2 regions of the Paenibacillus thailandensis genome follow, and region 2 is predicted to be linked to the other one. Evidence: a T-box and tRNA genes for the amino acid it is inferred to sense, from the RefSeq annotation. Region 2 holds a T-box; the other holds one or more tRNA genes.
The links. A T-box is a leader RNA that pairs with one kind of tRNA and senses whether it is charged. The one in region 2 lies ahead of ACFSW5_RS18285 (arginine--tRNA ligase), so its partner is inferred to be a tRNA-Arg.
Positions count from the first base shown of each region.

Region 1: it has a tRNA-Arg gene. The T-box ahead of ACFSW5_RS18285 (arginine--tRNA ligase) is inferred to sense a tRNA for this amino acid. The anticodon was not compared.

Region 1 covers NZ_JBHUMY010000040.1:9,186-25,072, reverse strand. The annotation lists gene hisF (imidazole glycerol phosphate synthase subunit HisF) at 1-51, shown strand, start outside; gene hisIE (bifunctional phosphoribosyl-AMP cyclohydrolase/phosphoribosyl-ATP diphosphatase HisIE) at 48-740, shown strand; gene ACFSW5_RS23655 (ribose-phosphate diphosphokinase) at 1,016-1,957, shown strand; gene ACFSW5_RS23650 (tetratricopeptide repeat protein) at 2,111-3,859, shown strand; gene trxB (thioredoxin-disulfide reductase) at 3,937-4,884, shown strand; gene ACFSW5_RS23640 (ROK family glucokinase) at 5,180-6,136, shown strand; gene rapZ (RNase adapter RapZ) at 6,240-7,127, shown strand; gene ACFSW5_RS23630 (gluconeogenesis factor YvcK family protein) at 7,152-8,126, shown strand; gene whiA (DNA-binding protein WhiA) at 8,130-9,059, shown strand; gene ACFSW5_RS23620 (HPr family phosphocarrier protein) at 9,249-9,518, shown strand; gene ACFSW5_RS23615 (LOG family protein) at 9,614-10,189, opposite strand; gene clpP (ATP-dependent Clp endopeptidase proteolytic subunit ClpP) at 10,306-10,899, opposite strand; gene ACFSW5_RS23605 (glutamine--tRNA ligase/YqeY domain fusion protein) at 11,001-12,683, opposite strand; tRNA gene ACFSW5_RS23600 (tRNA-Arg) at 13,269-13,343, opposite strand; gene ACFSW5_RS23595 (sugar-binding transcriptional regulator) at 13,602-14,639, shown strand; gene gap (type I glyceraldehyde-3-phosphate dehydrogenase) at 14,751-15,755, shown strand.
Region 2 covers NZ_JBHUMY010000023.1:150,677-166,563, forward strand. The annotation lists gene ACFSW5_RS18280 (glycoside hydrolase family 43 protein) at 1-803, shown strand, start outside; gene ACFSW5_RS18285 (arginine--tRNA ligase) at 824-2,686, opposite strand; T-box leader at 2,731-2,953, opposite strand; gene ACFSW5_RS18290 (SRPBCC family protein) at 3,163-3,684, shown strand; gene ACFSW5_RS18295 (HAD-IIB family hydrolase) at 3,761-4,633, shown strand; gene ACFSW5_RS18300 (SRPBCC family protein) at 4,630-5,079, shown strand; gene ACFSW5_RS18305 (alpha/beta hydrolase) at 5,179-6,288, opposite strand; gene ACFSW5_RS18310 (IclR family transcriptional regulator) at 6,781-7,524, shown strand; gene ACFSW5_RS18315 (sugar phosphate isomerase/epimerase family protein) at 7,783-8,655, shown strand; gene ACFSW5_RS18320 (ABC transporter permease) at 9,161-10,123, shown strand; gene ACFSW5_RS18325 (carbohydrate ABC transporter permease) at 10,283-11,185, shown strand; gene ACFSW5_RS18330 (extracellular solute-binding protein) at 11,281-12,873, shown strand; gene ACFSW5_RS18335 (glycoside hydrolase family 3 N-terminal domain-containing protein) at 13,378-15,684, shown strand; gene ACFSW5_RS18340 (alpha-mannosidase) at 15,681-15,887, shown strand, end outside.

The sequences.
Region 1 (15,887 bases), on a different contig from region 2:
ATCGCCGAAGTGAAGGAAGATTTGCGCAGCAAAGGAGTGGAAGTCAGATGAGTGGAGCGGCACAGGAGCAGCAGGCGCTGCAGGAGAGGATCAAGTGGAGCGCGGACGGGCTTGTCGCCGCGATCGTTCAGGACGATCAAAGCAAGGAAGTGCTGATGCTCGCTTATATGAACCGCGAATCGCTGGCCAAGTCGATTGAAACGGGCGAGACGTGGTTCTGGAGCCGTTCCCGCAACGAGCTGTGGAACAAAGGCGCGACAAGCGGCCACAAGCAGCGGATTCGGTCCATGGCGTACGACTGCGACGGCGATGCGCTGCTGGTGCGCGTGGAGCAGACAGGCCCCGCCTGCCATACCGGAAGCTACAGCTGCTTCCACAACGCGATCGAAACCGCAGGCGGCGGCGAGGCGCACAGCGGCGCGAGCTCTTCGGATCGGTTCGCGGCCCTCGGACGACTGGAAGAGATTATCGCCAAGCGGCATGCGGAACGCCCGGAAGGCTCTTACACGAGCTACCTCTTCAACAAAGGCTTGGACAAAATATTGAAGAAAGTCGGCGAGGAGTCGGCGGAAGTCATCATCGCGGCCAAAAACAATGACAACGAAGAGCTTCGCATGGAAGCGAGCGACCTTATCTTTCATCTCATGGTGCTGCTGCGCGAGCGCGGGCTGCCGTTCGACGAACTGATGAAGGTGCTGGACGAACGTCACGGCAAGCCTACGACTAACAAGATGCGTTAATTACAATCATCCCATTTCGATCTGCTGCATAGCCGAGAAGAATGGGATTTTTCGTGCAGTCTTTTCCAAATACGGCTCGCGGCAAAAATTACCGGCGCTTCAATGTCGACCGCTTGCATAACATTGTCGAAAAATAGTACCGATTCATTTTTGTGTTCTCGTAAATAAGATGTATAATAAGAGTAAACAAGCCTGCGTCGAACAGCCCGGCACGGCCGGCTGCGCGGGCGGCAGCAACGTCTATATTATTGGGTTTAAACGCTCAGGAGGGTATCATGTTAAGCGACAATTTGCGTATTTTTTCGGGTTCGTCCAACCCGGTACTGGCACAGGACATTTGTAGACAACTGGGCGTATCGCTCGGCTCGATCAAGATGTCCCGCTTTAAAAGCGGCGAAATTTACGTCCATTACGAAGAGTCCATTCGTAACTGCGACGTGTTCCTGGTCCAATCTCTCTCCCATCCGATCAACGAGCATTTCGTCGAACTGCTGGTGATGATCGATGCGGCGAAACGGGCTTCGGCGAAGACGATCAACGTCGTTATGCCGTACTACGGATATGCGCGTCAGGAACGGAAAGCGGCTCCGCGCGAACCGATTTCCGCCAAGATGGTGGCGGACGTGCTGACGACGGTTGGCGCAACGCGCGTAATGACGATCGACTTGCATGCTCCGGCTATCCAAGGCTTCTTCAACATACCGGTCGATCATCTGACGGGCCTGGATCTGATCAGCGATTACCTGAAAAGCAAAAACATCGAGAACCCGGTCGTCGTATCGCCCGACGCGGGCCGCGCGTCCACGGCCGAGAAGCTGGCGAACTTCCTGGATTCGCCGTTTGCCATCATGATCAAGAAGCGCCCCGCGCACAATGAATCGGTCATTACCCACGTCATCGGGGATGTGGAAGGCCAGACGGCGATTATTATCGAGGATTTGATCGATACCGGCACGACCATCGTTAACGTGGTGGAGAGCTTGCGCGAACGCGGCGCGAAGGACGTCTACGTATGCGCGACCCATCCGCTTTTCTCCGGCAATGCCCTTGAGCGTTTAGACCATCCTGGCATAAAAGAAGTTATCGTAACGGACTCGATCGCTCTGCCGACCAACCGTTCGAGCCGCTTTAAAGTATTGTCCGTCGGCCCGCTGCTGGCGGAATCGATCCGCATCATCGTCGAAGGCGGATCGATCAGCACGTTGTTCAAAAGCTAACCTGCACGGAACGAAATCGCATACGCGTTTGGCAATCGCGGGCATCTTCTGATCGCCCGCGTTTTTTTCCTGCAATTCTTGCGTGTTCGTACATGCCGTGTATGGTATAATCGTAGCAAATTCGTAAAGCTCGGGGGGGTGCCTTGTATCAAAATGACAGGGAAGAAACGTGCTGCTGTTGACTCAAAATCCAATATCATACCTATTCACTGGGATGCAACGTTCTTTTTCGAGAGAGCGGTTCGGTCGCTTGATCGCTATCATTACGACAAGGCACTGAAATATTTCCGGCGCGCCGTGGAGTACGAGCCGGAAAACCCGGTCAACCATTGCAATATGGCAGGCATTTTATCGGAAATGGGCAACTACGAGGAATCGAACCGGATTCTGAAGTGGATTGTCGATGAATTGGATCCGTCGATGACGGAATGCTATTTCTATATGGCTAACAATTACGCGAACATGGAAAACTACGAAGCGGCCGAAGGCTCGCTCGTTCAATACTTAGAGGAAGACGCGGACGGACATTTTCTGGACGAGGCGGAGGAGATGATGGAGCTGCTCCATTACGAGCTCGAACGTCCGACCCGGCTGATGAGCATTAAATCCCGCGAAGGCGTCGTCGAGCACGACAAAGCGCGCGCGTTGCTCGAGGAAGGCAAGTTTGCCGAGGCGGTAAGGCTGCTGGAGCAGATCATCGCCGCCCAGCCGGATTTTATGGCCGCCCGCAACAACTTGGCGTTAGCCTTTTATTATATGGGCAAGTTCGAGAAGGCGATGGAGACGATCGGCGAAGCGCTTGAAGTCGAGCCGGGCAATTTGCACGCCCTCTGCAATCTGGCGATCTTTTACCAGCATGCCGGGGAGAACGGCCGGTTAGCCGAGCTTCTCGCGCTGCTTCGGAAGACGGAGCCGTTCCATGAGGAGCATGTGTTTAAACTGGCGACTACAATGGGCATCTTAGGAGAACACGCCGCGGCGTACAGGCAATTCCGCCGCTTGCTGAAGGAAGCGCGGCTGGAGCGGGAGCCGAGCCTGTACCATTACGCCGCGGTCGCGGCCTGCAATTCGGGCCGTTACGACGAAGCCGAACGGCTGTGGCGGCAAGCGCTGAAGCTTGACGAGGTCTCGGGCATCCCCAGCTATTATCTGGAGCAGCTGGAGCTTGTGCGCGGCAGCGGCAATAACGCTCCGATCAGCTACCATTACCACTTGCCCTTCGAAGAGCAGTTTAAGCTGTGGGAGCAGGACGGAGGGGGCTTGCCCGATCATTTGAAGCGGGATCCGCTCGTCCGTTCCTCCTTCTTCTGGGCGCTTCGCCACGGCGACCGGCACACGAAGCTGCAGGTCATTCAGGCGCTGGGGATGATTGCCGACGGCGAAGTGAAAGACGTGCTGGCCGCTTTTCTGCTGGAACCGGACGAGGACGACGAATTGAAGCGCATGGCCGTGTTCGTCCTTCGCATGATCGGCGTGGAGGATCCGCTGGAGGCGATTCTGGAGGGCGGCAGAACGGTGATCGAGCCGCATTTCGTTCCGGCCAGCATGCCGGTATGGGAGGAGAAGTGGCAGGAGATCGCCGACCTCGCTTTGGCCAACATGAACAAGCGTTACGATCTGGTTCAGCAGTACGATTTGATGACGTTGTGGGGAGACTTCCTGTCGCGTCTATATCCGGACATTCCGCGCTTTACCCGGATCGAGAGCTGGTCGGCCGCGCTTGAATATTTGACGGCCAAGATGCACCGCAGAGCGGTCTCCTACCATGAGGTCGCCGAACGCTACGGCGTATCGATCACAACGGTCAGCCGAAACGTTAAGCGAATCGACGAGGTGTGCGGCATTCGGGAAAAAATGCGCACCGTAAGTTCCGTATTCGCAGGTGCGGACACCAGCGAATAGCAGGCTGCCTTCCGGCAGCCTGCCCGTTGTTTTTACACGCAGTCTATCCAAGGGTTCATCCAAGGAGGTCACGCGAAATGTACAAATCGATTATTGTCGGTACCGGACCGTCGGGATTGACGGCCGCCATTTATTTGGCCCGGGCGAACATGGAGCCGCTTGTCATCGAAGGCCCGGAGCCGGGAGGACAGCTGACGACCACGACGGAAGTGGAGAATTTCCCCGGGTTTCCCGAAGGGATTATGGGGCCCGAGCTGATGGCGAACATGCGCAAGCAGGCCGAACGGTTCGGCGCGAAATTCCTCTCCGGCTGGGTGAACGGCGTCGACCTGTCCAAGCGTCCGTTCAAGCTGCAGATTGAGGGCCAAGGCGAGCTTGAGGCCGAGACGATTATCGTTTCGACGGGCGCTTCGGCGAAGTATTTGGGCATTCCGGGCGAAAAGGACAACGTCGGCCGGGGCGTAAGCACCTGCGCGACTTGCGACGGCTTTTTCTTCAGGGGCAAAAGGATCGTCGTCATCGGCGGCGGGGATTCGGCCATGGAGGAAGCGAGTTTCCTGACCCGCTTCGCGTCGGAAGTCGAGCTGGTCCACCGGCGCGATGAGCTGCGCGCGTCCAAAATTATGCAGGACCGCGCCCGCACGAACGACAAAATCTCGTGGAGCCTGAATCGTACCCCTATTGAGGTGCTGTCGAACGGAATGGGGGTAACGGGGCTCAAAGTCCGTAACAACGAGACCGGCGAAGAAGAGACGATCGAAGCAAGCGGCGTCTTTGTCGCGATCGGCCATACGCCGAACACCGGCTTCTTGAACGGCCAGCTCGACATGGATGAGCACGGCTATATCAAGACGAAGCCGGGATCGACCGAAACGAGCGTGCCGGGCCTCTTCGCATGCGGCGACGTGCAGGACAACAAATACCGCCAGGCGATTACGGCGGCCGGCAGCGGCTGCATGGCGGCGCTCGATTGCGAGAAGTTTCTCGAAGGCAGCATTACGCAGGATTGGAGCCAATCGCTATAGACGCTTCGTTAGGCGAAGCGAACGCGAGTTGACAGGTACAACCCCTCCACGGAGGGGTTGTTCACTTTGGCGATATGCCATGAAAGTATCCGTCTTCCGATTGAAAGAGAAGGATTCATATTTTTAAATCGTCTTCTATTTCCCGCCGAAACGGTTCGTCCGCAAACAAGGTCGAGAATGCGTTTCTGCTTGTCCTGCAAGGCTTCTTAGGGCCGGCCTGTTGTCTTGACCGGAGCATAACGTTCAATTATAGTGAGTACAGTGAACATTAACATGTTAATGAGGTGGACAATTGATGTCTCAGAAAATTTATGTCGGAGTAGATGTCGGAGGAACCGCAATTAAAGTGGGAATCTGCGATGCGGAAGGAGCACTCCTCCATACGTATGAAGGCCCAACGGAAACGAGCAAAGGCGCGGACGCGATCCTTCATAATATCGCACAGTATGCGAGGGACATCGTTGACCAATCTCCATTCGAGTGGGAGCAGGTCGAAGGCGTTGGCGTCGGAATCGCCGGATTTCTGGATATTCCGAAGGGCTTCGTGAAATATTCGGCCAACCTGCCGCTGAAAAACGTCGACTTGAAAGGCTTTTTGGAAGAAAAGCTGCAGGTCAAAGTATTGATCAATAACGACGCTAACGTAGCGGCGCTTGGAGAAGCGTGGGCGGGCGCAGGCAAAGGCATCGGCAACTGCGTATGCTACACGCTCGGAACCGGCGTCGGCGGAGGCATTATTATAAACGGCAAGATCGTCGAAGGCTTCTCCGGCATGGCCGGCGAGCTGGGCCATATGGCGATCGTGCCGGATCTCGAAGCGATTCAATGCGGCTGCGGCAAGATGGGATGCCTCGAGACGGTATCGTCCGCGACGGGCATTATCCGGATGGCCAAGGACGCGGTTGCCCGCGGCGACCGCACTTCGCTTTCAACCGTGGACAACATTATGGCGAAAGACGTCATCGACGCGGCGAAGGAAGGCGACGAGGTGGCGGCGCGTATCGTAGCCCGCGCGGCGTATTATCTCGGCCGCTCGATGGCGCAAATCGCCGTCGTTTTAAATCCGGAATGCTTTATTATCGGCGGCGGCGTGTCCAAGGCCGGCGAATACTTGTTTGCCCAAATCCGCGAAGTGTTCGAGAAATACACGCAGGACGAAGCGAAAGAGAACGTCAAGATTATCGCGGCGATACTTGGCAACAACGCGGGCGTGGTCGGCGCGGCGGGTCTTATTTTAAAGGATAATAAATAACCTTATAAGCATGGGAATCGTCCTTGGACGAGGACGGCAAACCCGTTAGGCTTGAACGGTCTTTTATTGGGAAATATAGAGGAAGGCATAAAAGGAGGAGCACATGGATACAACGGTAGCGACGGCCAAGCTGGTCATTATTACGGGAATGTCGGGCGCCGGCAAAACGATCGCCGTGCAAAGCCTGGAAGATCTCGGATTCTTCTGCGTCGATAATTTGCCTCCGGTGCTCATCCCGAAATTCGCCGAGCTCATTGATCAATCGAACGGAAAGATCGGCAAAGTGGCGCTTGTGATCGATTTGCGCGGACGGGAGTTTTTTACGGCCTTATCCGAATCCTTGCATTTTCTTCGAAACAACTCGACGATCAGCTTTGAAATCGTCTTTCTCGACGCCCGCGACGACGTGCTCGTGCAGCGCTACAAGGAAAGCCGGCGCAGGCATCCGCTTGCGCCCGACGGCATGCCGCTCGAGGGCATTCATCTGGAGCGGCGCATGCTGCAGGATCTGAAAGGATCGGCCTCGCTCGTCATCGACACCAGCAGCTTAAAGCCGTCGCAGCTTAAGGACCGGATTATATCCCGCTTTGTAAGCGGGGGGCAGAGCACCTTGTCCGTCAACGTCATATCGTTTGGCTTCAAATACGGCATCCCGATCGATGCCGATTTGATTTATGACGTGCGGTTTTTGCCGAATCCGCATTATGTCGATCAACTGAGGCCCCATACGGGGCAAAATCCGGACGTATACGACTATGTGATGAAGTGGCCGGAAACCCAGCAGTTTCTGACGAAGCTGCTCGATATGCTCCAGTTTCTCATTCCGTTGTATCGCAAGGAGGGCAAGAGCCAGGTGGTCATCGGCATCGGATGCACGGGCGGCAAGCATCGTTCCGTCGCCATTTCGGAATATTTGGGACGGATGCTTGGGGCCAGCGATACCGAACGCGTGCGGGTGACCCACAGGGATGCTGACCGCGATAAGCATTAGCGGGGGGAGGGTATGGAGAATAAGATGAAACAGGAACGCCCGAAAATCGTCGTCATCGGCGGAGGAACGGGACTGTCCGTCATGCTTCGCGGTCTGAAGGAGAAGCCGATGGATATAACGGCAATCGTGACGGTGGCCGACGACGGCGGGAGCTCGGGCATTCTGCGCAAGGAGCTTCAAATGCCGCCTCCCGGCGATATCCGCAATGTGCTGATGGCGCTTGCGGATGTCGAGCCGCTATTGACGGAAATGCTGCAGTACCGCTTCAACAACGGCAACGGCCTGGCGGGCCACAGTCTGGGCAACCTGATGCTGGCCGCCATGTCGGATATTGCCGGCGATTTCGTCAGCGGCGTCCGCGCGCTGAGCAAGGTGCTTGCCGTCCGCGGAAGAGTGCTGCCGGCCGCCGGCCAGGCTATCGTGCTGAAGGCCGAGATGGCGGACGGCTCGATCGTCGTAGGCGAATCGATGATCCCGAAGGCGGGATTGCCGATCAAGCGGGTATTTATCGATCCCGAGAACGTGGAGCCGCTGCCGGAAGCGATTCAAGCCATCAACGATGCCGACGCCATCTTGATGGGTCCGGGCAGCTTATATACGAGCATTATCCCGAACCTGCTCGTGCCGAAGCTGGCGGAGGCCATTGTCCGGTCGACGGCCGTCAAGCTGTTCGTCTGCAACGTCATGACCCAGCCGGGGGAGACCGACGGCTACACGGTCAGTATGCATGCGGACGCCATCGAGAAGCATATCGGCGCTCGGCTGTTTAATTACGTCATCGTAAACGACGGCGAGATTCCTCCGGAGGTGAAAGCCAAATACGGAGAGAAAGGGGCCCACGAGGTCCCGCTTGATCTCGAGGAGCTGAACAAGCGCGGTTATACGGTGATTGCCGACCGCCTCGTCCTGTTCCGGACTTATCTTCGTCACGATACGGAACGCCTTAGCCATCATATTTATAAGCTAGTAGAGAACTGGATGTTGCGAAAGAGGGGATAAACGATGTCGTTTGCGGCACAAACCAAAAAGGAACTGACGCTGATCGAGGCGGATGCCTGCTGCGAGAAAGCGGAGCTGTCCGCGCTTATTCGGATGAACGGTTCCGTGAGCCTGTCCAGCCGCAAGGTCATTCTCGATATATCCACCGAAAACGCAGCTATCGCAAGGCGTATTTATTCGCTTGTCAAACGGCTCTTCGAGGTTCATACCGAGCTCCTTGTCCGGAAAAAAATGAGGCTGAAAAAAAATAATGTCTACATCGTGCGTATTCCAAACCGCGTTCAGGAAATATTAAGCGAGCTGAGGATCGTCTCGGAAGGCTTCCTGTTCCAGGATGGCATCGATAAGGAAATTATTCGCAAGCCGTGCTGCAAACGCGCTTATTTGCGCGGCGCCTTTCTCGCCGGCGGCTCGGTTAACAATCCGGAAGGCTCCTCGTATCACTTGGAAATCTCCTCGATGTACCAAGAGCATTGCGGGGCGCTGGTGGAGCTGGCGAACAAATTCGATCTGAACGCGCGCTGCATCGAGCGCAAGAAGGGCTTCGTCTTCTACATGAAGGAAGGCGAGAAAATAATCGAGCTGCTGAACATTATCGGCGCTCACCAAGCGCTCTTCAAGTTCGAGGATGTTCGCATTATGCGGGATATGCGCAATTCGGTGAACCGAATCGTCAACTGCGAGACGGCGAACCTCAACAAAACGATCGGCGCGGCCGTGCGGCAGATCGAAAACATCAAGCTGCTGCAGCGAGAGGTCGGCTTGGAGAACTTGCCGGAGAAGCTGAAGGAAGTGGCCGAAATCCGTCTTCAACACCCCGATATGAACTTGAAGGAAGTCGGGGAGCTGCTGAAAGGAAAGGTAAGCAAGTCGGGCGTCAACCACAGGCTGCGCAAAATCGACGAGCTGGCTGAAAAATTAAGGAGCACTTGAGCTTTTACTCCTAGTGCATCCGATGCTATAATGATATAATAATGTGTGCATCGATTTCCCGGCAATCGCCTTCGCGGACGGACAACTTCGTTCGGGACGAAGCGCGGGGGTGCCCGTGAAGGTCGAATCCGCAATTGAAGTTACCGGTTATTAACATGAAATGATGATTATGATATAGGGGGTAATTCCATGGCAAGACTTCCTGTTGTCGTTCGGTTGAAAACAGGTCTGCATGCAAGACCGGCAGCGTTGTTCGTTCAAGAAGCGAACAAATTTTCCTCTGAAGTATTTGTGGAAAAAGATGATAAAAAAGTAAACGCTAAGTCGATCATGGGCATTATGAGCCTTGCGATCAGCTCCGGCACGGAAGTATATATAAGTGCGGAAGGTTCCGACGCGGATCAGGCTGTAAACGCTTTAGTCGCACTTGTCAGCAAAGAGGAACTGGAGAACCAATAATAGGTCTCCAGCGCCTCGACAGGACGATATATTCCGAAACCGAAAGCTCCTTTTTGACGGAGCTTTTTTTTACGTTTATCTTCGCGTAAAAGGATTTAGAGCTGCTTCCATTTCCGTTCCAGCTGACGCGGTTCGTAGCGGCGCATCAGCTCCAGAAGCTCGCCCGGCTCGCTGGACAGATTGATCAGGCTCAAATGGCTTTCGTTCGAAAAGCCGGCGTCAATGCTGCTATGGACGAGATCCATAAGCGGGTTGAAATAGCCTTGGACATTGAGCAGGCCGACCGGCTTCCGATGGATGCCGATCTGCGCCCAGCAGAGCGCTTCGAACAATTCCTCGAACGTACCGAACCCGCCGGGCAACGCGATAAATCCGTCCGCAAGATCCGACATCTTCGCCTTCCGTTCATGCATGTCCGCCGTCTCGATAAATTCGGTTAAGCCCGTATGATTGACTTCACCGCTGAACAATCCTCTCGGCATGACGCCGATCACTTCGCCGCCTCCGGCCAATACGGCGTTCGCCAGTTCGCCCATAAGGCCGATGCGGGAGCCGCCGTAAACCAGGCGGATGTTGCTTTGCGCCAGCAGCGCGCCAAGCTCGGCGGCTTTGCTCTTGTAGTCCGGATGGGTTCCGAGATTGGAACCGGCATATACGCAAATCGTTTTCAAACCTTCCACTCCAAACTATATGTAGTTTTGTCACTTGTTCATTATACTATATATTGATTGAAAGAAAACAAAAAAAGCGTTTGTCCCGAAGAACAAACGCTTTTTCGCTTGATTGGTTACGACGGATTATTCACTTTCTCGATCACCTTATCGACAAGACCGTATTCCATCGCTTCCTGCGCGCTCATGAAGTAATCGCGGTCCGTATCCTTATCGATCCGCTCAAGCGGCTGGCCGGTGCGCTCCGACAGAATGCCGTTCAGCTTGTCGCGCATCTTCAGAATGCGACGGGCGCGAATTTCGATGTCGCTCGCTTGCCCTTCCGCGCCGCCGAGCGGCTGGTGAATCATGACCTCGCTGTTCGGGAGCGCGTAACGTTTGCCTTTCGCGCCTGCCGCGAGCAGGAACGCGCCCATGGATGCGGCCATGCCGACGCAAATGGTCGACACGTCGGGCTTGATGTATTGCATCGTATCGTAGATGGCCATTCCCGCAGTGATGGAACCGCCAGGGCTGTTAATGTAGAGGGAGATGTCCTTTTCCGGATCGTCTGCCGTCAGGAACAACATTTGCGCGATAATCGAGTTGGCGACTACGTCGTTTACGCCGGTGCCGAGGAAAATAATGCGGTCCTTCAAAAGCCGGGAGTAAATGTCATAGGCGCGCTCGCCTCGATTGTTCTGCTCAATAACCATTGGAACGAAATTCATATCCACTTGTATTCCCTCCTCGATCTATCACTTTGAGATTGGTAATGTACACTCATCATAACGGATTCGCGGTTAAAAGTCAAAGATGGTCAAACCGGCGTTCAACCGCCGGTTTTTCCGTCTTTCCATCTATCCTTCAGCGGTACGATGCGGCCGAATACGGGGGTGCTCGGCGACGACAGCCTGCTGTCGACGGAAAAGTAACCGTGCCGCATAAATTGGTATTTGCTTTCGGGGGCCGCTCCCGCCAGACAAGGCTCCAGCATGCAGCCTTTCAACTCGACCAGCGAATGGGGATTTAACCGCTGTTTCCAATCGGCCGGCGGCTCCCCGCTTTCGTCCTCCTCCAGCAGCAGCGTGTCGTACAGCCTGACGTCGGCCCGAACCGCATGACTCGCGGAAACCCAATGAATCGTTCCTTTTACTTTCCGCCCGGTGAAGCCGGAGCCGCTTCTAGTCAGCGGATCGTATGTGCAGCGGAGCTCGACGATTTGCCCGGTGGAATCGTCCTTTACGATTTCCTGCAGGGCGATGTAATAGGCGCCCTTGAGCCGAACCTCCTGGCCGGGAGCAAGGCGATGAAACCCTTTGACCGGCTGCTCCGCGAAGTCGTCCTGTTCGATATAAAGCTCCTTCGAGAAGGGCACCTTCCGGCTGCCCATGCCGGGGTTCTCCGGATTGTTCGGGAGCTCCAGCTCCTCCGTTTGCCCGTCCGGGTAATTGGCCAACACGATTTTCAGCGGGCGAAGGACGCCCATGACGCAAGGGACGGCGGCAATCAGTCCGCTCCTGAGCTTATGCTCGAGAAGGCTGATGTCGACGGTCGTTGCATGCCTTGCGATGCCGACTTCCTCGAGAAACGCTTTTATGCTGGCCGGCGTATAACCTCTTCTCCGCAGCCCCTTTAACGTAAGAAGCCGCGGATCGTCCCAGCCTTCCACGTGCCCGTTGGCCACCAGCTCCCGCAAATAGCGTTTGCTCGTAACGGCGCGCGTCAGATTAAGCCGGCCGAATTCCCGCTGAACGGGAGCGGGTGCGATGCCTAGCGTGTTCAGCACCCACTCGTACAACGGCCGGTGCTCCTTGAATTCGACGGAGCATAACGAGTGGGTAATGCCTTCGATCGCATCCTGGAGCGGATGGGCGAAGTCGTACATCGGATAAATGCACCACCCGGTTCCGGTCCGGTAATGCGGCGCATGAATTATCCGGTATAGCACGGGATCGCGCATATTCATATTGGGCGAGGCCATATCGATTTTGGCGCGCAAGACGCGGGCGCCGTCCGGGAACTCTCCGCTTCGCATTCGGGCGAACAAGTCGAGATTTTCTTCGATCGTCCGGTTGCGGTAAGGGCTGTCGCGGCCGGGCTCGGTGAGCGTTCCCCGATAATCGGCCATTTCCTCCGCGCTCAAATCGCATACATAGGCTGCGCCTTTTTCGATCAGGGCAACCGCATACCGGTATATGCGTTCGCTGTAATCGGACCCGTAATAAATATGCTCCCCGGGATCGAAACCAAGCCATTTCATGTCCTCGACAATCGCACGGACGTATTCGCTGTCCTCCGCGAGCGGATTCGTGTCGTCGAACCGCAGATGGAAGACGCCGCCGTACTTCTCTGCCAGCGCATAGTTGATCCGGATCGCAAAGGCGCTGCCGATATGCAGATAGCCATTGGGCTCGGGCGGGAACCGCGTCCGCATGCCTCTTTCGTCGAGCTCCAGGCCTTCGAATAAATCGGATACGGCAGCGGTACGCCCCCGCGTTTCGTGGCTGCTCATGTTGAATAACACCTCCGTAAAGTGTATGCAAAATAAAAAAACTCCCGCCACCAAGACGATTAAAGTCTTGGGGACGAGAGTTCGCTTCGCGGTGCCACCCCGGTTCGCCGGCATGTCGCCATGACGGCCTTGTCAGGTACGGGCCGAGCGGCCGTTAGCGGCTTCGCACAGACGATACCTTAGCTCTGTAACAGGAGCTCCTGTCATAGCCTCCCCTTGCAAGGCCAAGGCAGCAAGGATCGGTATGAGGCTCGGAGGCTTGTTTCGATAAACCGTCCTTCGCCCCTTTACAGCTGCCGGGGCTCTCTGGAGAAGGCTCGCGTTTATGTACTCTTCTCTTCATCGCCGAAATATTTGGAATATTTCAATTAATTTAAACGAACGACCGGCCGAAGTCAAGCCCAATTATGGTTATGCCGTTCGCGGGCCGATAGGACCTTATAACGCGCATCCGCTCGACCTAATCATCACCGCCGGTTAAGCAGGAATAGCCGGACGATGTAAGGTTGAGGTTATGGGCAGAAAGGCTTCTTTTCCGTTGCAATAAAAAAACCGCCTTGGATCAAGGCGGTGTTCTTCTATGTATGGCGCGCCCGCTAGGAATCGAACCTAGATCTCAGGCTCCGGAGGCCTACGTCATATCCATTGGACCACGGGCGCATAAAAAACGAAAGCAAGATTTATTATAAAGCTTTGGAATGAAAAAAGCAAGGGCTAATTCAAAAATTAATTTTGTATAAAAGGTGACGGCAAGCGTTTTCAGTCCCTTGCGCATCCTGTCGATTTTAGCTAAGATAAATGTGGGACTTAAAATGTTCCCCCGGGACATAAAACGTCCAATACTGAAGCGCAATCGGACCCGGTACATACATGCCGAGGCTGACCAACCTTCAGGCCAACAGGAGTGAAAACGAAAAGATGCATCAGATCCTTGAACTGCAGCAGCAGCTTCTGCCCGATCTGTTGGATGTCATGTCGAAGCGCTATTCCATATTGCATCAGGTTATGCTCTCCGATCTTATTGGCCGCCGGACGCTCGCATCGGCACTCGGAATGACGGAGCGGGTACTGCGCGCCGAGACGGATTTTCTGAAGTCGCAGGGCTTGCTGGAAATATATCCGAACGGCATGCGCATCAGCGAAGCGGGCAAGGAACTGGTAGAGAAGCTCGAGCCTTTCTACAAATCGCTTACCGGACTGTCGCAATTGGAAGAGAAAATCCGGTCGCATTTCGGCTTAAAGCAAGTGATTGTCGTAGCCGGCGATGCGGACAGCTCCGCGCAAACGAAGAAAGAGCTCGGCAAGGCGGGAAGCCAAGTGCTCGGCAGAGTGCTGCGGCCGAACGATGTCGTCGCCGTCACCGGCGGATCGACGATCGCGCAAGTGGCCAACCAGCTGACGGCCCCGCAGCCGCTCAAGACGAACTTGTTCGTGCCGGCAAGAGGCGGGCTTGGCGAAAGCTTGGATTATCAAGCGAACACGCTTGCTTCGACGATGGCCAAGCGCACCGGAGCGAATTACCGGCTGCTTCACGTTCCGGATCATCTGGGCGAAGAGGCGTTCGCCTCGATTATGCAGGAGCCCAACATCCGCGAGGTCGTGGACGTCATCCGCAGCGCAAGGATCGTCGTGCACGGCATCGGAGAAGCGGCGGTTATGGCGAGACGGCGGAAGCTGGACCGGCGGGAAATCGACGCGATGACCCAGGACGGCGCGCTTGCGGAAGCATTCGGCTTTTATTTCGATAAGAACGGCTCGGTCGTGCACAAAATGCAAACGGTAGGGTTACGGCTGGAGGATATTGTTAACACTGAGGTTGTTATCGGAATTGCCGGAGGCAAAAGCAAAGGCGAAGCGATCGCCGCCATCATGCGGTTCGGCCATGACGACGTGCTTGTAACCGACGAGGCCGCCGCGCAGCAGATCGTCGCGATGATCGAGGGCGGTCAAGCTTGACAGACCCTAAGAAGACGCCATCTTGATGAGGCACGCTTGGCATGGAGCCTGTAAGCCGTGCTTTGTCTTGAACATATATTCCATATCTCAATTTTTAGGAGGAGTTAAACAATGGTTAAAATTGGTATTAACGGTTTTGGACGCATCGGCCGTAACGTATTCCGCGCAGCGCTGAACAACCCGAACGTGGAAGTTGTCGCTGTCAACGACCTGACCGACACGAAGACGCTGGCTCACCTGCTGAAATACGACACGACGCACGGCAAACTGGCTGCTACGGTTGAAGCGCAAGAAGGCGCGCTGATCGTCAACGGCCGCGAAATCAAAGTATTTGCGGAGCGCAACCCTGAGAACCTGCCTTGGGCGGCTCACGGCGTTGAAATCGTCGTTGAATCGACGGGCATCTTCACCGCGAAAGAAAAAGCCGAGCTTCACCTGAAAGGCGGCGCGAAGAAAGTTATCATCTCCGCTCCGGCTACGAACGAAGACATCACGATCGTTATGGGCGTTAACGAAGACAAATACGATCCGGCAGCGCACACGATCATCTCGAACGCTTCCTGCACGACGAACTGCCTTGCGCCTTTCGCTAAAGTACTGAACGACAAGTTCGGCATCGTAAAAGGCATGATGACGACGGTTCACTCGTACACGAACGACCAGCAAGTGCTTGACCTGCCGCACAAGGACCTGCGCCGCGCCCGCGCTGCAGCCGAAAACATCATTCCTTCGACGACGGGCGCAGCGAAAGCCGTTGCCCTCGTATTGCCTGAACTGAAAGGCAAGCTGAACGGCATGGCAATGCGCGTACCTACGAAGAACGTTTCCGTAACGGACCTCGTGGCCGAGCTGAAAGTAAACGTAACGGTCGAAGAAGTGAACGCGGCGTTGAAAGCCGCTTCCGAAGGCCCGCTGAAAGGCATCCTGAACTTCTCCGAAGAGCCGCTTGTATCGAGCGACTACAACGGCGATCCGGCTTCCTCGACGATCGACTCGCTGTCGACGATGGTTGTCGAAGGCAACATGGTGAAGGTCGTTTCCTGGTACGACAACGAGTGGGGCTACTCCAACCGCGTCGTAGACCTTGCCGCTTACATCGCAAGCAAAGGCTTGTAAGCCGAGCCCGAATTGACCGTCTCAGACTTGGTACGGAATAAGCGGACTTTCGCGAGTCGTGACCGGCTGCGTTATTCGAAATATACGGACGTCTAAGCCATTGCTTAAACCTTCTTATATTTCAGCGGGAGC
Region 2 (15,887 bases):
AGTGGGAAGGGCCATATGTCGTATTCACAGTCCCTGACGGGGTGTGGGCTCATCCGCAGCATGGAGCTTGGGCGCCAGAAGTGCACGAGTATAAGGGGCGCTTCTATCTGTTCGTCACGCTGCACAATAAGGACAGGCAACTGGAGGGCCAGCCCGTAAACGGGTATTCCAAGCATTGGAGGGGTACCGCCGTAGCCGTCGGCGAGTCGCCGGAAGGGCCTTTCCGGTTGTTGAAAGAGGATGCGCATGTACTGCCTGAAACGATGATGACGCTGGACGGAACGTTATATGTGGACGAAGACGGGTCCCCGTGGATGGTATTTTGTCACGAGTGGATCCAGACCATTGACGGCACGATCGAAGGCGTTCGGTTAAAGGATGATTTGTCTGAAGCCGCCGGAGTGCCGATTCGTCTGTTCAACGCTTCGGATGCGCCTTGGAACAACGAAGATAGGCTGCCCGACGGCAACATTCGGGTTTACGTAACGGACGGATGTCAATTGTACCGTACTTCGGGCGGTCGTCTGATCATGCTCTGGTCGAGCTATGAGTCGGGCAGTTACGTACAGACGATCGCCCGGTCGACAACCGGCAAACTGGAAGGACCATGGGAGCAGCTCCTCCCTTTAGTGAAAGAAGACAGCGGTCACGGAATGCTGTTCCGAACATTCGAAGGAACGTGGATGCTGATCCTCCATCAGCCGTTCAAAATGCCTGAATCGCGGTGCAAGCTTTACGAAATGGAAGACACGGGGGACAGCTTCAGGATTGTGAACGCGCGGGAAGATTTGCATGGCGCATAGGTTTTCACCCCTTGCTTCCCTTACATTCGGTCCGGCGCAGGAAGCCCAAGGACGTCTAATGCATCGCCTATCGTTTCTTTGAATTTAGAAGTAAGCCAAATCCTGAACGCTTTTTTGTCCTCGGCGGCTTTCAGAATCGGACAAGCGGCATAGAAGTTATTGAACAAAGTAGCGAGCTCGTGCGCGTAATGGCATATTGCGTTAGGAGACAGCTCCTTGCCGGCTGTCCATAGCGTATCCTGCCAGGCGGCGATATGTCTAAGCAAGGCGTATTCGGCTTTTTCCATTTGCCCGATCTCGTCCGGCACTGCCGGCTTTATGTTCCAATCGGCTTCGGCTTTATTTAAAATGCTGGCGGCGCGAGCGTAAGAATACATCAGATAAATCCCCGTATTCCCGGTTACCTCCGTCGCCTGCTGCAGATCAAAGACGACTTCCGTCAATAAGCCGAACCGAAGAAGGTAGTAGCGGATCGCCGCAGCGGCGATCGTTCTGCTCGGCAATCCGTTTTTGTCCGACCGTTTATGGTCAACGATGCCTTCCATACGATCCAGCAACTCGGATACTTTAATCCCGATCCCTTGTCTTCCCGACATGGCGTACGATGCCTTGCCGTCCGAGGTGTCGATTCCGAGCTCTTGTGCGGCTCCCGGGCTTAAGGAGACGACTCCGTATCCGACATGACGAAGCTTTGCGGCTTGCTTCGCGTACCCTAACATTTCGAGCGCTTGCTTCACCATCGCTTGCGGATAGGCTTGCCGATGGTCGATGACGTTGATGACGATATCCGCTTGGCCGAACGACGAGCGGATTCCGTTAACGCGGGTCGTCCATAAACCGTCGGCGAACCGTTTATAGGAGAAGTCTTTGTCCAGCAATCCGAACTTCCAGAGATGGTAAGCGATATCTTTGGCGGTATAGGTCAAAATGCCGTTCGAACGGACCAAAACTTTATCCGCATGATGCTCGGACTCGTTATCTTCCGTATCGGAAGAGCGTTGTTTCAAGACCCAGCACCCTTCCAATTTGCCCGACGTTTCGCGATAAAATTGTCCCGTCTCCTTGAGCAGGCCAAACGCCGAATCCCAGAATCCTTCCCTGACGATGTCGCTCTCCCACACCAGCAAATCATAGCCGATGCCGAACTCGTTCATTTCTTCGAGATGCTCGCGCACAATCCGCTCGGCCGCAAGCAATCCGATCCACGATAAATTGCCGCTGCCTTCCTCCAGCGCATGAAGAACTATCGTTCTTTGCTCGAGCAGCCGTGGATCGGTCTCGTACTCCCTATTCACTCTAGCGTAAATGTCCCAACAGAAGTCGCCGAAGCGCGAATGTTCATTCTTATAAGGGACGTTCAACATGCCGACGACCGTGTCGGCCAGCTGATTCCCCAAATCGTCGATGTAATTATGCACTTCGACGTCATATCCGGTTCTTCTCAATAATCTGACCAAGGTATCGCCGATACACGAATTTCTTAAATGGCCGATGTGGGCCGATTTGTTCGGGTTGATGGACGTATGCTCGACGACCGCCTTTACGCCTATGTTCGAGGGCAGGGCGAACTCCCTTTGAGCCCATACCTTCCAATCGATATACATATTCAGAAAGCCGGGAGGAGCGACTTCGACCTTGCTTACGAGATTCTCGAAGCGGCCCTGCTCCTCCAGCTTGTTTTTCAGCATGCCTGCGATTTGCACGGGCGGCTTGCGAAACGTTCTGGCCAGTTGCATTGCGACGTTCGTCGAATAGTCGCCATGCTCCAAATGAGCGGGCCGCTCGACATCAATTGGAACGTTATCGTCGTAGGGGAGAGCCAGATCGATGCAAACACTTTTTACACATTTCTTAATGCCGTCAATCATCAATTGGGTTATCATTGGAATGAGCCTCCTTATAAAATAAAAAAAGCCCTCGTCTCCATAAAAGAGACGAAGGCTTGGCTTGTGCGTTCGCGGTACCACTCTTGTTGTTAAACTTGGCGTTTAACCACTCGATCGGATAACGGCCGTAACCGTGACTTCCTACTGAAAGGTTCGGAAGCCATTCTCGCGGGTCCGTTTCCCTGTTATCTCAGCACCGGCTTTCACCGTCCCGGCTCGCTTTGGCTTGATTTAAACAGATACTCTCCCGGTCATTGAATTTGATATATGTTGCATAATTATATCCGAATTATCAGAAAAGTCAATCTTCATATAGTATTCACTCGAATAAAAACAATTGTTACAGGAACTTGGTAAAGACAAATTTTCAATCGGGTACACGCGGGAAATTACCCGCAAATGGGGTCGAACGATTGAACTTACAAATAGATTTTTAATTCAGGAATAAAGTGTGGGGAGGCAGGTAACCACCGATGATCCGGATCGAGACGGAAACCCGCATTCGGGCTCCGATAGAGCTTTGTTTCGATATGGCGCGAGATATCGGTCTGCATACTCGAACCGTATGGCCGTTTACGCGGGAGAAGGCTGCGGCGGGCGTAACGGAAGGCAAGATCGGAGCAGGGGAACTCGTCACGTTTGAAGCAACCCATTTTGGCATCCGCCAGAAGCTGACCTCTCGAATAACCGGCTACGACCGACCCTTTATATTCGTTGACGAGATGGTGACAGGCGCCTTCAAAAGCATGCGGCACGAGCATCGCTTCGAAGAAATAACGGCTTGCGAAACGGTTATGCGCGACACCCTTTTGTTTGAGGCTCCGTTAGGCGTTGCGGGCCTGCTTGCCGAGAGGCTTGTATTAAAAGCGTATATGAGCAAGTTTCTTCACTACCGAAACCGCGAATTGAAAAAAAACCGCCGAGTCCGGGGTAAAATAATAGACATCACGGATTCGGACCGGGAACTCCTTCGGAAAGGGAATGGCCCCGCGTAAGTAGAAGTAATGGTAGAGTACGGATGCCGGTACGGCTGTACCGGCAACGACATTCCCATGAAACGAGGAGAACAAGATGTCCGTTAAAGCTTATGTCACCGATCTGGACGGAACGCTGCTCCGGCCGGATCAGACGTTGTCCGCTTACACGGCGGAAGTGGCGGCGCGGCTGCAACATAGCGGGGCCGTATTCACTTACGCGACGGCGCGAGGTTATTTGAGCTCGAGCCGGGTGACCGGGCGCATCGCGTGGAAGCACCCGATAATTTTGTATAACGGGGCTTTGATTTACGACGGCGCCGCGCACAAGGTGGTCGACGGCTATTGGCTGGACGCTTCGGTCACGAACGATATTATCGCAGCCGGGAGGAAGCACGGCATTACGCCGCTGCTGTTCACTTTAAACGAGCTGGATCGGGAAGCGGTGCTGCACGAGCCGATCCGGCGTCCCGGCGAGAGGGCGTTTCGCCAAAGCCGGGGCGACGACCCGCGTTTCAAGGAGCTGTCCGAGCTGATTTGCCCTGCGGACCACCGTACTTTGTCCATTACGTATATCGGCTTGCCGGAGGAGCTTCAGCCGCTATCGGAGGAAGTGCGGGCGCAATGGGGCGACTCGGTTCATTGCCACTTTATGAAAGATTATTATATCGAGAATCACTACTTCCTGGAGTTCAGCCATTCGAGCGCCAACAAGCGGGAAGGGTTGAAGCTGTGGGCGAAGCATATGGATATCGACGTCCGGGACATTACCGTGTTCGGGGATCAATTAAACGATCTAGGGCTGTTCGAGGCCGGGGGCAAGAAGGTCGCGGTAAGCAACGCGCATCCCGACATTATCGCGAGGGCGGATTATATAACAGCCGGCAACGGGGAAGACGGAGTAGCGCAATATTTGGAGCGGGAGCTTGCGCGGCTAACCCGCGTTATACGAAAGGATGAGCCAGGTTGAATCAACGATTGATCGTACATCAAGAAATAGAGATCGACGCGCCGGCTTCGAACGTGTGGCAGGTGCTCGTAAAGCCGGAGTTCATCAAGCAATGGGACGACGTACCGGAAAGCTTCGACGAGCCCGAGCTGCAGCTCGGATCGGAGCTGGTGTGGCATCTGGAGGAAGACGAATTTACGCAGCTGACCGTAACCGAGCTTGTGCCGTTCAAACGGCTTCGGACAAGCTTGTACGTATCGAATTGGGAACCGGCCGAAGAGCTTGGGCCGGACGATATCGGTTATTTATACGAGCTGACGGAGCGGGAAGGACGAACGGCGCTGAGCATCACTGTCGGCGATTTCGGCAAGCTTGCGGACGGCGAGCGTTATTACGAGGCGACGATCGGCTTCGCCGAGGAAGCTTCGGCGCAAATCAAACGTCTGGCGGAGGGGCTTTCGAGTTAATGGGGTTTAAAAAATAGGCGCTGTTCCGAAAACTCGCTTGGGGCGGCTTTCGGGACAGCGCCTTTCTAGTTGTGCAGCTCGCTCCAACATCCGTTCCGTTCAGGCGAGCGGGTTCGTCCCGGTTTGCACGGTCTGCAGCACGGGCTGCTGCCGTTCGCTCACATCGTGAAGGAATGCGGCGGCACGGGCCATATATTCATCCGGATAGACGCGGAATACCAGCTCGTGTTTGCCGCCGGTCACGATCCACGAACGGGACAGCGGATTAAGCTGTTCTTCGGCAATCCATTCCGCCGTCCGGTAGCTGGCTTTCTCGTCATCCGTGCCGTGAATAATGTAAATCGGCATATCGTACGACGTCTTCAGCACCTGCTCAATGGGCAAACTGCCCAGCGACGTTCCCGACCAGATCGGCATCATCGCCTCAATCAGCGGGACGGTAGGGTAACGCGGGATCGACAGGAAGTTCGAAATATTGCTGTACAACGTATCCGAGCTTGCAAGAAACAGGCTGTCTAATATCATGGCATCGATAAGGTCGGTTTTTAAAGCCGTTTGCAGAGCGGTTCCCGCTCCCATCGAAAATCCCCATACGACGATCTGCTCGGCCCCGCGGGATTTGGCAAATTCGACGGCCGCCAGCAGCTGCTCGGACTCTTCCGCGCCGCCGGTCGCCGGCGCCCTGTAAGCTTCGGACGCGTAGCCGTAATCGAATAACAGAACATTGTAGTTCAGATTATGGACGAGACCGGTCAGCTTATACATCGGGACCCAGCTTTCTTCGCGGTTAGCCCCGTAGCCATGGCTGAACACGATCGTCCGGGTCGAGGCGAGCGCATCGCCGCCCAGAGCGGCCGTCTGAAGCGCTCCTTCGGAAGTTCCGCCGTAAGCCGGGATGTACCATCCGCTGACGGTCGTTCGTCCGCTGGCGCTGGGGAACAGCACATCCTCGTAGTCGAGACCGAGCGCTTCCTTCGGATTCGACGACAGCGGAGCGACCGGCGGATAGGCAAGCAGGTAAGCGACGTAAGCGTGGAAGGCCAGAAACAGCAGCAGCATGGCCGACGAAGCGGCCGCCAGCCACCTCGTCCAGCTTCGGCTGCGTTTCAGCGGTCGTTCGGCGCTTGCCGGAGCGGTCATGTCGGGAAGACGAAGCGATATGCCGTTATCTAACGGAACCGAAGTGATCATGGTGCTTGTCGTATTCATAGGCGCTCTCCCCTTTGCTGCGAATATTATGTAAGCGTTTACAACCTTTATGGCGTATAAACAGCTTAGCGATGCTCCGTTTTTGGTAATCAGCGGCGGAAGTGCCGGATCTTCGTTTCCAAAAGATTCGCGAAAGACGCCTAAAGGCGTTAGGCGCGGCAGGCGAATGGCCCGTCAGCCATTCCGGACGCCCATGGATCACGGACGGTGAGTATTAAACGTTGACCATAGCGGATAAGCGGAAACGAGTATAGAGTCCTGTTCGAAGGACGAACCGTTTCGGCGAGAGCAACGGGGTGTTTCTAGTGCTTTTATCGTATGTCGAAAGAAGTAGCCTGTCAATTGACGTCGACAAGATGTTAATCGGCTGTAACGAGACTGTAATATTGGCAGGACTCTTTACGATGGAGCCGCAATTCAAGTATACTTAAATGAGAATTGATTTCATTGCACGGAAAAGATCGGACAAGCGGCCGGCAGGAGGTGTCGACGGTGGAGGAAAGCAAATCGACGGTTCGCGCGGTTGACCGCGCGCTTGACATATTGTTATGTTTTACGACCGGAACGGATTATGCCATGACCGAAATCGCAGAGAAGGTAGGCTTGCATAAAAGCACGGTGCACCGCATGTTGGCTACGCTGGAGGAGAAAGGGTTTCTGGAGCGGGACCGGTTGACCGACCGCTATCGCCTGGGGCTGAAAATTTGGGAGCTGTCGGCCAATCTGTCCCGGTCGGACGATCCGGCGACGCTGTGGCTGCCCGAGATGGAGCGGCTTCGCGATCAATTGGGAGAGACGGTAAGCATCTACGTCCGCCACGGCATGGAGCGCATTCGCATCCAAGCCGTACAAAGCAATCAGGCGGTTCGCCGGGTCGCGCCCGTCGGAGCGAGACTGCCGTTGTACGCCGGCGCCTCGAGCAAAGTATTGATCGCCTTCGCTCCTCCGGACGTACGGGAACAAATATTGAACGATCCGAACTGGCAAGCCGTCATGGATAACGAGCAATACCGCAAGCAGCTCGGCGAAATTATGGTCCAAGGCTATGCGACGAGCTTCGAGGAGAGGGAGACGGGGGCCGCCGCCGTATCCGCCCCGATTTTCAACGGGAAAGGGCAGCTGGAAGCCGCGCTGTCCGTATCGGGACCGGCTAACCGGATGACGAACGAAACGATGCGGAAGTACAGCTCCGCCGTCGTGGAAGCGGCCCGGAGAATGGGAACGATGATTCGATAAAGCATAACGAAAGATTGGTAGACCGTTTCGGCCGAAGCCGGCAAACGGTCTTTCTTTTTCGCAAGCCCCAGAGACCGCTTGAATGAACGAAGAGAGGTACGATTCGGGACAATTTAAAAACGACATATCCCCATTAACGTGAACATGACCTCGGACAATAACGACATATTTACGAATGTTCCCCCGTTCCATATGCTACTAAACAAACCGCGCGCATCCCAAAGTCCAAACCGCGCGCATGCTAGGAGGAACAAGAACATGAAAGTCGGCTTGAGCTCTTACAGCTTGCTGAACGCTCTGAAGTCGGGGGAAATGACCGTATTGGACGCGATCCAATGGATTGCGGATAACGGCGGAGAGCATATGGAAATCGTCCCGTACGGGTATACGCTGGCGGATAATTTGCCGCTGGCGGACGCCGTCCGCGACAAAGCGGAGAAAGCCGGCATCGCCTTGTCCAATTATTCGATGCCGGCCAACTTCGTTCAGGAGACGGAGGAGCTTTTTCAGGCGGAGGTCGAACGCGTGAAGCGGCATGTCGATCTCGTTCACAGGCTGGGAATCCGGCATATGCGCCACGACGTAACCGCGTTTTCGCTGCCGAAGGAAAACATGACGATCGAGTGGTTCGAGAACCATCTGCATTGGATGGTGAGGGGAAGCCGGCTGATTGCCGACTACGCCGCGCAGTACGGCATGACGACGAGCATCGAGAACCACGGCTTCAGCGTGCAGGCAAGCGACCGCGTGCAGCGGGTGCTTCATGCCGTCGACCGTCCGAATTTCAAAACGACGCTCGATATCGGAAACTTCATGTGCGTGGACGAGAATCCGATCGTCGGGGTCATGAAAAACCTTCCTTACGCTTCCCTTATTCATTTCAAAGACTTCTATTTCCGCCATTACGATGAATATCCCGGCGAAGGCGAATGGTTTGCGACGGCGAACGGCAACTATTTGCGCGGCGCTATCGTCGGTCAAGGGGACGTCGACGTTCGCAGAATCGTGAAGCTGGTCAAGAGCTTCGGTTATGACGGCTATATTACGGTCGAATTCGAAGGGATGGAAGAATGCAAGCGGGCCTCCAAAATCGCAATGGATAATTTGCGGCGGATTTGGGAGGAAAGCTAGTTTTGGCTCGCCGGGACGAACTTAGAGGCGGCGGTCCGGGAACGGCGTTAGAAAGCCGTTCCCGGGCCGTTTTATTTTTTGGGCGGTTAGAATTCACTTTCAGGGAATATATGAACGTTTACAAACAAAATTACGAGGTTGAATTTGTTATATAATATGACGCAAGATTATTGGATAGCGCTTACAAATGGCCTGATTGTTCATTTTTATCATATGCCGTTTTTGACATTTTGGATAGTTGCGAAAGATAATGTGACATCAAACAAAACATATTCGAGAAAGCTGCAGGACGGAAAAAGCGGGCGGCGGTGCGGCTTTCGGGCGTTTCCGGCCATCCCGCGGACGATTGCCGGAGAGGAAGACGAGAACGACATATTTACGCGCTTTTTTCCTCGCCTTTACAATTTGATTACAACGCTGACGGGCGGCGGCGGAAATCGGGTCGGACCGCCCAAACGCCAAAAAGATTCCGGCAATGCGGGAAAAGTCAGGGAGGGTGAATGCGGTGCAGCAAATCAATCCACGGACGTTGCCGGCCGATGCGATTCGGCCAAACGGAGCCGGCCATAAATTGCGAAGAAGAATCGTCAGAAACTGGGAGCTTTATTTATTCATAGCGCCGGCGTTCTTCTATTTCCTCATTTTTCACTACGGGCCGATGTACGGCATCCAGATCGCTTTCAAGAACTACATTCCGACCAGGGGCTTTTTTGGCAGCGAATGGGTGGGGTTCGAGCATTTTACCCGGTTTTTCCAATCTTATTATTTTTGGGACTTGATATGGAATACGCTTAGCATCAGTTTGTACGACCTCGCGGTCGGTTTTCCGCTTCCGATTCTGCTTGCGCTCGCCTTTAACGAAGCGAAGAACGGCTTCTTCAAGCGTGCGGTTCAGACGATCACTTACGCGCCGCATTTTATTTCCGTGGTTGTCATGGCGGGCATGATCATTACGTTCCTTTCTCCGTCCACGGGCATTATGACGCACATCCTTCAATGGTTCGGACTGGAAGCGCCCAACGTGCTGACCGATCCGAAATGGTTCAAAACGATGTATGTGCTGTCGAACGTCTGGCAGGGCGCCGGGTGGGGAACGATCATTTATTTGGCGGCATTATCTGCGGTCGATCCGCAGCTGCACGAAGCGGCGATCATGGACGGCGCCAGCCGGGTGCGCCGCATCTGGCACATTAACCTCCCGGCGATCGTTCCGACGATCATTATTTTGCTCATTTTGAACATGGGGAGCGTCCTGAGCGTCGGCTTCGAGAAAATTTTGCTGCTTCAAAACTCGCTGAACATGGAGTCGTCGGACGTCATTTCCACCTTCGTATACCGCTCCGGCTTGCTGGACGCGCAGTACAGCTTCTCGACCGCGGTAGGACTGTTCAATTCCGTCGTCAACGCGGCTTTGCTGATTGCCGTCAACCGCATCGCGCGCCGGACGAGCGAGACGAGCTTGTGGTAGAGAGAGGGAAGCGGACGCTTCCGAAGCGAGTTTTGTTGCGAAGCGAAATCGAGGGAGTAATGCTTCAACAAAACTAAGCGGATGCTTCCGAAGCCAGTTTTGTTGCGAAGTGAAATCGAGGGAGTAACGCTTCACAAAACTTTTAGGAGGAACAAAAGCATGAGCAGCTTTGCCAGACAATCGACAGGCGATAAAGCGTTTATCGTGTTGGTTTACGTCTTTCTTTTTATCGCGATGGCCGTCGTCTTGTATCCGTTGATTTACATCGTGAGCGCGTCGATCAGCGACCCGGCAAAGGTCGGGTCCGGCGAAATGTGGCTTCTTCCGAAAGGGATTACGTGGGAAGGGTACGAGCGGGTTTTTCAAAACGAAAAAATTTGGAACGGTTATTTCAATACGATCGTCTACACGCTGGCCGGAACGGCGGTCAATCTCGCGGTTACGCTTCCGGCCGCCTATTCGCTCAGCCGCCCCGATTTTGTCGGCAGAGGTTTCTTTATCGGGATGTTTATGGCGACCATGTTCATCGGAGGTGGGCTCGTGCCCACGTATTTGCTCGTGAAGGAATTAGGGATGATCAACTCGATGTGGGCGCTCATTCTGCCCAGCGCCGCTTCCATCTGGAATATTATCGTGACGCGGACGTTCTTTCAATCGACCATTCCGAGAGAGCTTCAGGAAGCGTCGCAAATCGACGGCGCCACCAACTTTCAGATCTTTTTTCAAATCGTATTGCCGCTCTCCGCTCCCATCATCGCCGTCATGGCGCTGTTTTACGGGGTCGGCCATTGGAACAGCTACTTCTCGGCCATGATCTATTTCAACGACGAAGCCAAATATCCGCTTCAGCTCGTATTGCGGCAAATTCTCGTCCTGCAGGAGATGGCGTCTCAATCTGCGGTGACGGCCGAGGTGGCCACGGCGCTCAACAGCAAGGCCGAAATCGCGGCTCTTCTGAAATATGCCGTCATTATCGTCTCGACCCTGCCGGTCATCGTGCTCTATCCGTTCCTTCAACGCTTCTTCGTGCAAGGGGTCATGATCGGCTCCGTGAAAGGTTAAGCCCGCGGTTCTGCAAGCGGCAGCGCCATGCTAGCGGTAACTCGAAGCTTTCGTCTTCTTGTTATAAATCAACGATATTAGAGGAGGGGTTTATGATGCATGTATGGAAAAAGGGCGTTAATCTCGCGCTGACCCTGGTTATGGCCGGCGGGATGCTTTCAGCCTGCAGCTCGTCCGGCAACACCGGGGGCGGGGCATCCGGGGAACCCGCGAGTACGGTTAGCAAAGAGGGCTTTCCGATCGTAAGCGAGCCGATTACGCTGTCCGTCATGGCTCCGGACGTAGGCATGGCCAAATGGGAGGATATGCCTGTCCTGAAGGAGATGGAAAAGCTGACGAACATTAAGCTGGAATACCGGCTCGCACCGCTCGACAGCTTTACGACGAAAAAAAATCTCGTATTTGCCAGCGGCGATTATCCGGACTTTTTCTATGCATCGGAAATCACCAAGTCGGAGGAGGTCAATTACGGAAGCCAGGGCATCCTTATTCCGCTCGAGAATTTGATCGACGAATACGCGCCCAATTTAAAGGCGATTTTGGACGAACATCCCGAAATCCGCAAATCGATTACGACGCCCGACGGCCATATTTATACGCTGCCCCGCATCGACCTGTCGGCGGTCTGGTACCGGGGGCCGATGTGGTATAACGGCAAGTTCCTGGAGGCGCTCGATATGGAGGTTCCGACCACGACGGAGGAGCTGTACACGTATTTGAAACGGGTCAAGGATGAGGACCCGAACGGCAACGGCCAAGCGGACGAAATTCCGTTGTCTTCGGTCAAGCTGGACGACATCCGCATGTTTATGTTCGGCTCTTGGGGAATGGTATCCGAGGACATTTACAACGACAAGGAAGGAAAGGTTCATTATCCGTTCATGGAAGAAGGCTACAAAGGCTACTTGACGTTTATGAACCGGCTCTGGACGGAGGGGCTGCTCGACGCCGAGACGTTCTCCCAAACCGACGAGCAGAAGAAGGCCAAGGGCAAAAACAACCAAATCGGGCTGTTCGCCGATTATAACGCCTACTTTACGCTGGGCGGCACGGAGCCGGGCACGGCGGATCCGATGGCGATTCCGGTAAAAAGCGATATGGTCGATTCGGCGGTATACGGCAAGCATCCGGGCTTGTCGACGGGGGCGTTCGCGATTTCGAGCGCCAACCCAAATCCGGAGGCGACGATGCGCTGGATCGACTATCTGTACAGCTATGACGGGGCTACGCTGTTCAACCATGGGCCCGAAGGCATGCTGTTCGAATATGTGGATAAAGAAAACCATGTGAAAAAATTTCTCGACGTCCCGGGAGGAGACCGCGAGGAATACCGCGCGACGCTTACGCCGAACTACGGCATCAGCACGCCGGGCTTCGAAGATATTTCGCTGTACAACGGACTGAGAGGCGAATTCGACGAGTGGATCGTCAACGAAAACAAAACGAAGCTTGAGCCGATCGCGCAGGTTCCGTTCCCGATCGTTTATTTGACGGAGGAGGAGCAGGCGGAAGTCTCGAGACTCCGCTCCGATCTCGACACCTATGTCGTGCAGATGGAGGCGAAATTCGTGACGGGTATCGAACCTCTTGCCAACTGGGACAGCTATATCGCTCAGGTGAAAAAAATGGGCGGCGACCGTATCGTCGAAATCTACCAGGCCGCCTACGACCGCTGGGCCGAAAACTAATAGGCGGCTTGCCGCCAGCAACCCGCTTGTCCGGCCGGGCAAGCGGGGAATTATATACCCGGTTATTCAGTACCGGGTGCAAGCTGCTTGTTGCACGTTCGGATTGTCGAAGACGGCCGCGTGGCAGGCAGCACCATAAGGCAAAACGTGGCGTAAGAAGCGCGAAAAGGAGCTTTGCCCGACAGGGCAAGCGGCTCATTGCACGTTCGGATTGTCGAAGACGGCCGCGTGGCAGGCAGCACCATAAGGCAAAACGTGGCGTAAGAGGCACGAAAAGGAGCTTTGCCCGACAGGGCAAGCGGCTTATTGCACGTTCGGATTGTCGAAGACGGCCGCGTGGCAGGTACGCCCATTCGGGGTGTCCAGAGGGGCGAGCCCCTTGGGGCCCCTCCTCAGGAGGGGTTTGGGGAGGTGTAATAGTGGGTGTCCAGAGGGGCGAGCCCCTTGGGGCCCCTCCTCAGGAGGGGTTTGGGGAGGTGAAGGAACTTGGGGAGGTGTAATTATATGGACTACAAGAACGCTTCGCTTCCCGCTGCCGAGCGGGTCAAGGATTTGCTGGGACGGATGACGGAGGAAGAGAAAATCGGGCAACTCGTGCAGCCTTTCGGGTGGAAATGTTATCGTAAAACAAACGGCGGCGCGGTCGAATTGACGGAAGCATTCCTCGAGGAATGGGCCAAGGGCGGGGTCGGCTCGCTGTACGGCACGCTGCGCGCCGATCCGTGGACGGAGGTTACGCTGGAGAACGGCTTGTCCCCGAAGGAAGGGGCGGCTGCGCTAAACAAGATTCAGCGGCACGCGGTCGAGCATACGCGGCTTGGCATCCCCATCTTGTTCGGAGAAGAATGCTCGCACGGGCATATGGCGATCGGCGCGACGGTGTTCCCCGTTCCGCTGCTCGTCGGCAGCACCTGGAATCCGGAGCTGTACCGGGAGATGTGCCGCGCGATCGCGCGGGAGGTGCGAAGCCAAGGAGGGGCGGCGACCTATTCTCCGGTGCTGGACGTCGTCCGCGATCCGCGTTGGGGACGAACGGAGGAGACGTTCGGGGAAGATCCGTATCTGATCGGCCGATTCGCGGTCGAAGCGATACGCGGTCTGCAAGGAGACGATCTGAGCGCGGAGGATGCGGTAGCGGCCACGCTGAAGCATTTCGCCGGCTATGGCGCTTCCGAGGGCGGGCGCAACGGCGCGCCCGCCCATATCGGCTTGCGGGAGCTGCATGAGGTGGATCTGCTGCCGTTTCGGATGGCGGTGGAGGCCGGAGCGCGTTCGGTCATGACCGCCTATAACGAGATTGACGGCGTGCCCTGCACGTCGAACGAATATTTGCTGAACGAGGTTTTGCGCGGCGAATGGGGCTTTGACGGCATGGTCATCACCGACTGCGGCGCGATCGGCCAGCTGGCGGGCGGGCACAACACGGCGGAGGACGGCCGAGACGCGGCCGCGCAGGCATTGAAGGCGGGCGTCGACATGGAAATGTCGGGCGAAATGTTCCGGCGGCATCTCGCCGCCGCTCTCCGCGAGGGAAGGATTGAGCGCGAAGCTTTGGATACGGCCGTAAGCCGAGTCTTGGGGATGAAGTTTCGCCTTGGGTTATTCGAGAGGCCGTATGCCGATCCGGAGCGGGCGGAGGCGATCGTCGGCTGCGGCGAGCATGCCGCGCTTGCCCGGAATGTTGCCGCGGAGGGCATCGTGCTGCTCAAAAACGAGGGGCGGACGCTGCCGCTCAGCCCCGCCGCCGGCAAGGTGGCCCTCATCGGCCCAAACGCCGACGCTCCTTACAATCAGCTTGGCGATTATACGGCTCCCCAGCCGCCGGGACGGGTCGTGACCGTGCTGGAAGGGCTGCGCCGCCGGCTCGGCGGGGACAGGGTGCTGTACGCGCCGGGGTGCCGCATCCGTGACGACTCGAAGGAAGGCTTCGCCCGAGCGCTGGCTTGCGCGGAACGGGCCGATGTCGTCGTGCTGGCGCTTGGCGGCTCCAGCGCGCGGGATTTTGGGGAAGGTACGATCGATCTCAGTACCGGCGCTTCCGTCGTAACGGACCGCGCTTGGAGCGAGATGGACTGCGGGGAAGGCATCGACCGGTCGACGCTTCATTTGCTTGGGGCGCAATTGGAGCTGGCGAAGGAAATTTATAAGCTGGGCAAGCCGCTCGTTGTGGTCTATATAAACGGTAGGCCGATAACCGAGCCGTGGATCGACGAGCACGCCCACGCCATATTGGAGGCTTGGTACCCGGGCCAGGAAGGGGGAGAAGCGATTGCCGACATTTTGTTCGGCGACGTGAACCCGTCAGGGCGTCTGACCCTGTCGCTGCCGAAGCATGTCGGACAGCTGCCGGTTTATTATTACGGAAGAAGAACGAGAGGCAAACGGTACTTGGAGACGGATCTGTCTCCGGCATACCCGTTCGGGTACGGCCTTAGCTATACCGAATTCCGTTACGGGAAGCCGACGGTCGAACCGGGAGTAATCGGCCCGGACGAACAAGCCGCGGTGTCGGTCCGCGTATCGAACGTCGGCGACCGCAGCGGAGCGGAAGTCGTCCAGCTGTACATTTCCGATCCGGTAGCCTCCGTCACGCGGCCGGAGCGTTTATTAAAGGGCTTCGAGAAGGTCGCGCTGGAGCCGGGCGAAACGAAGACGGTTACGTTTACGGTCGGGCGGGAGCAGCTCGCCTTGATCGCCAAGGATTTAAAGCCCGTCGTCGAAGAAGGGGATTTTGTGGTGATGGTCGGGCCGAATGCCGCCCAAGTTGAAACGGCTCGCCTAAAGGTGATCGAACGGGAGGGGAAGCGATGAGCCGCATCGGAAGATTTGTCGCCTATTTACAGGAGCATCAATGGCTCGAAACGGTCGATATCCGGGAATGGAGCGTCCGCACGGCCCGTTACGTCAAGCCCGGGTTGTACGAATTTACGATGCCCGAGGCGGAATGGCGGAACGTTGAACGGATGACGAGTACGCAAGGGACGACGTATTTTATGAGCAGGCCTATCGAGATT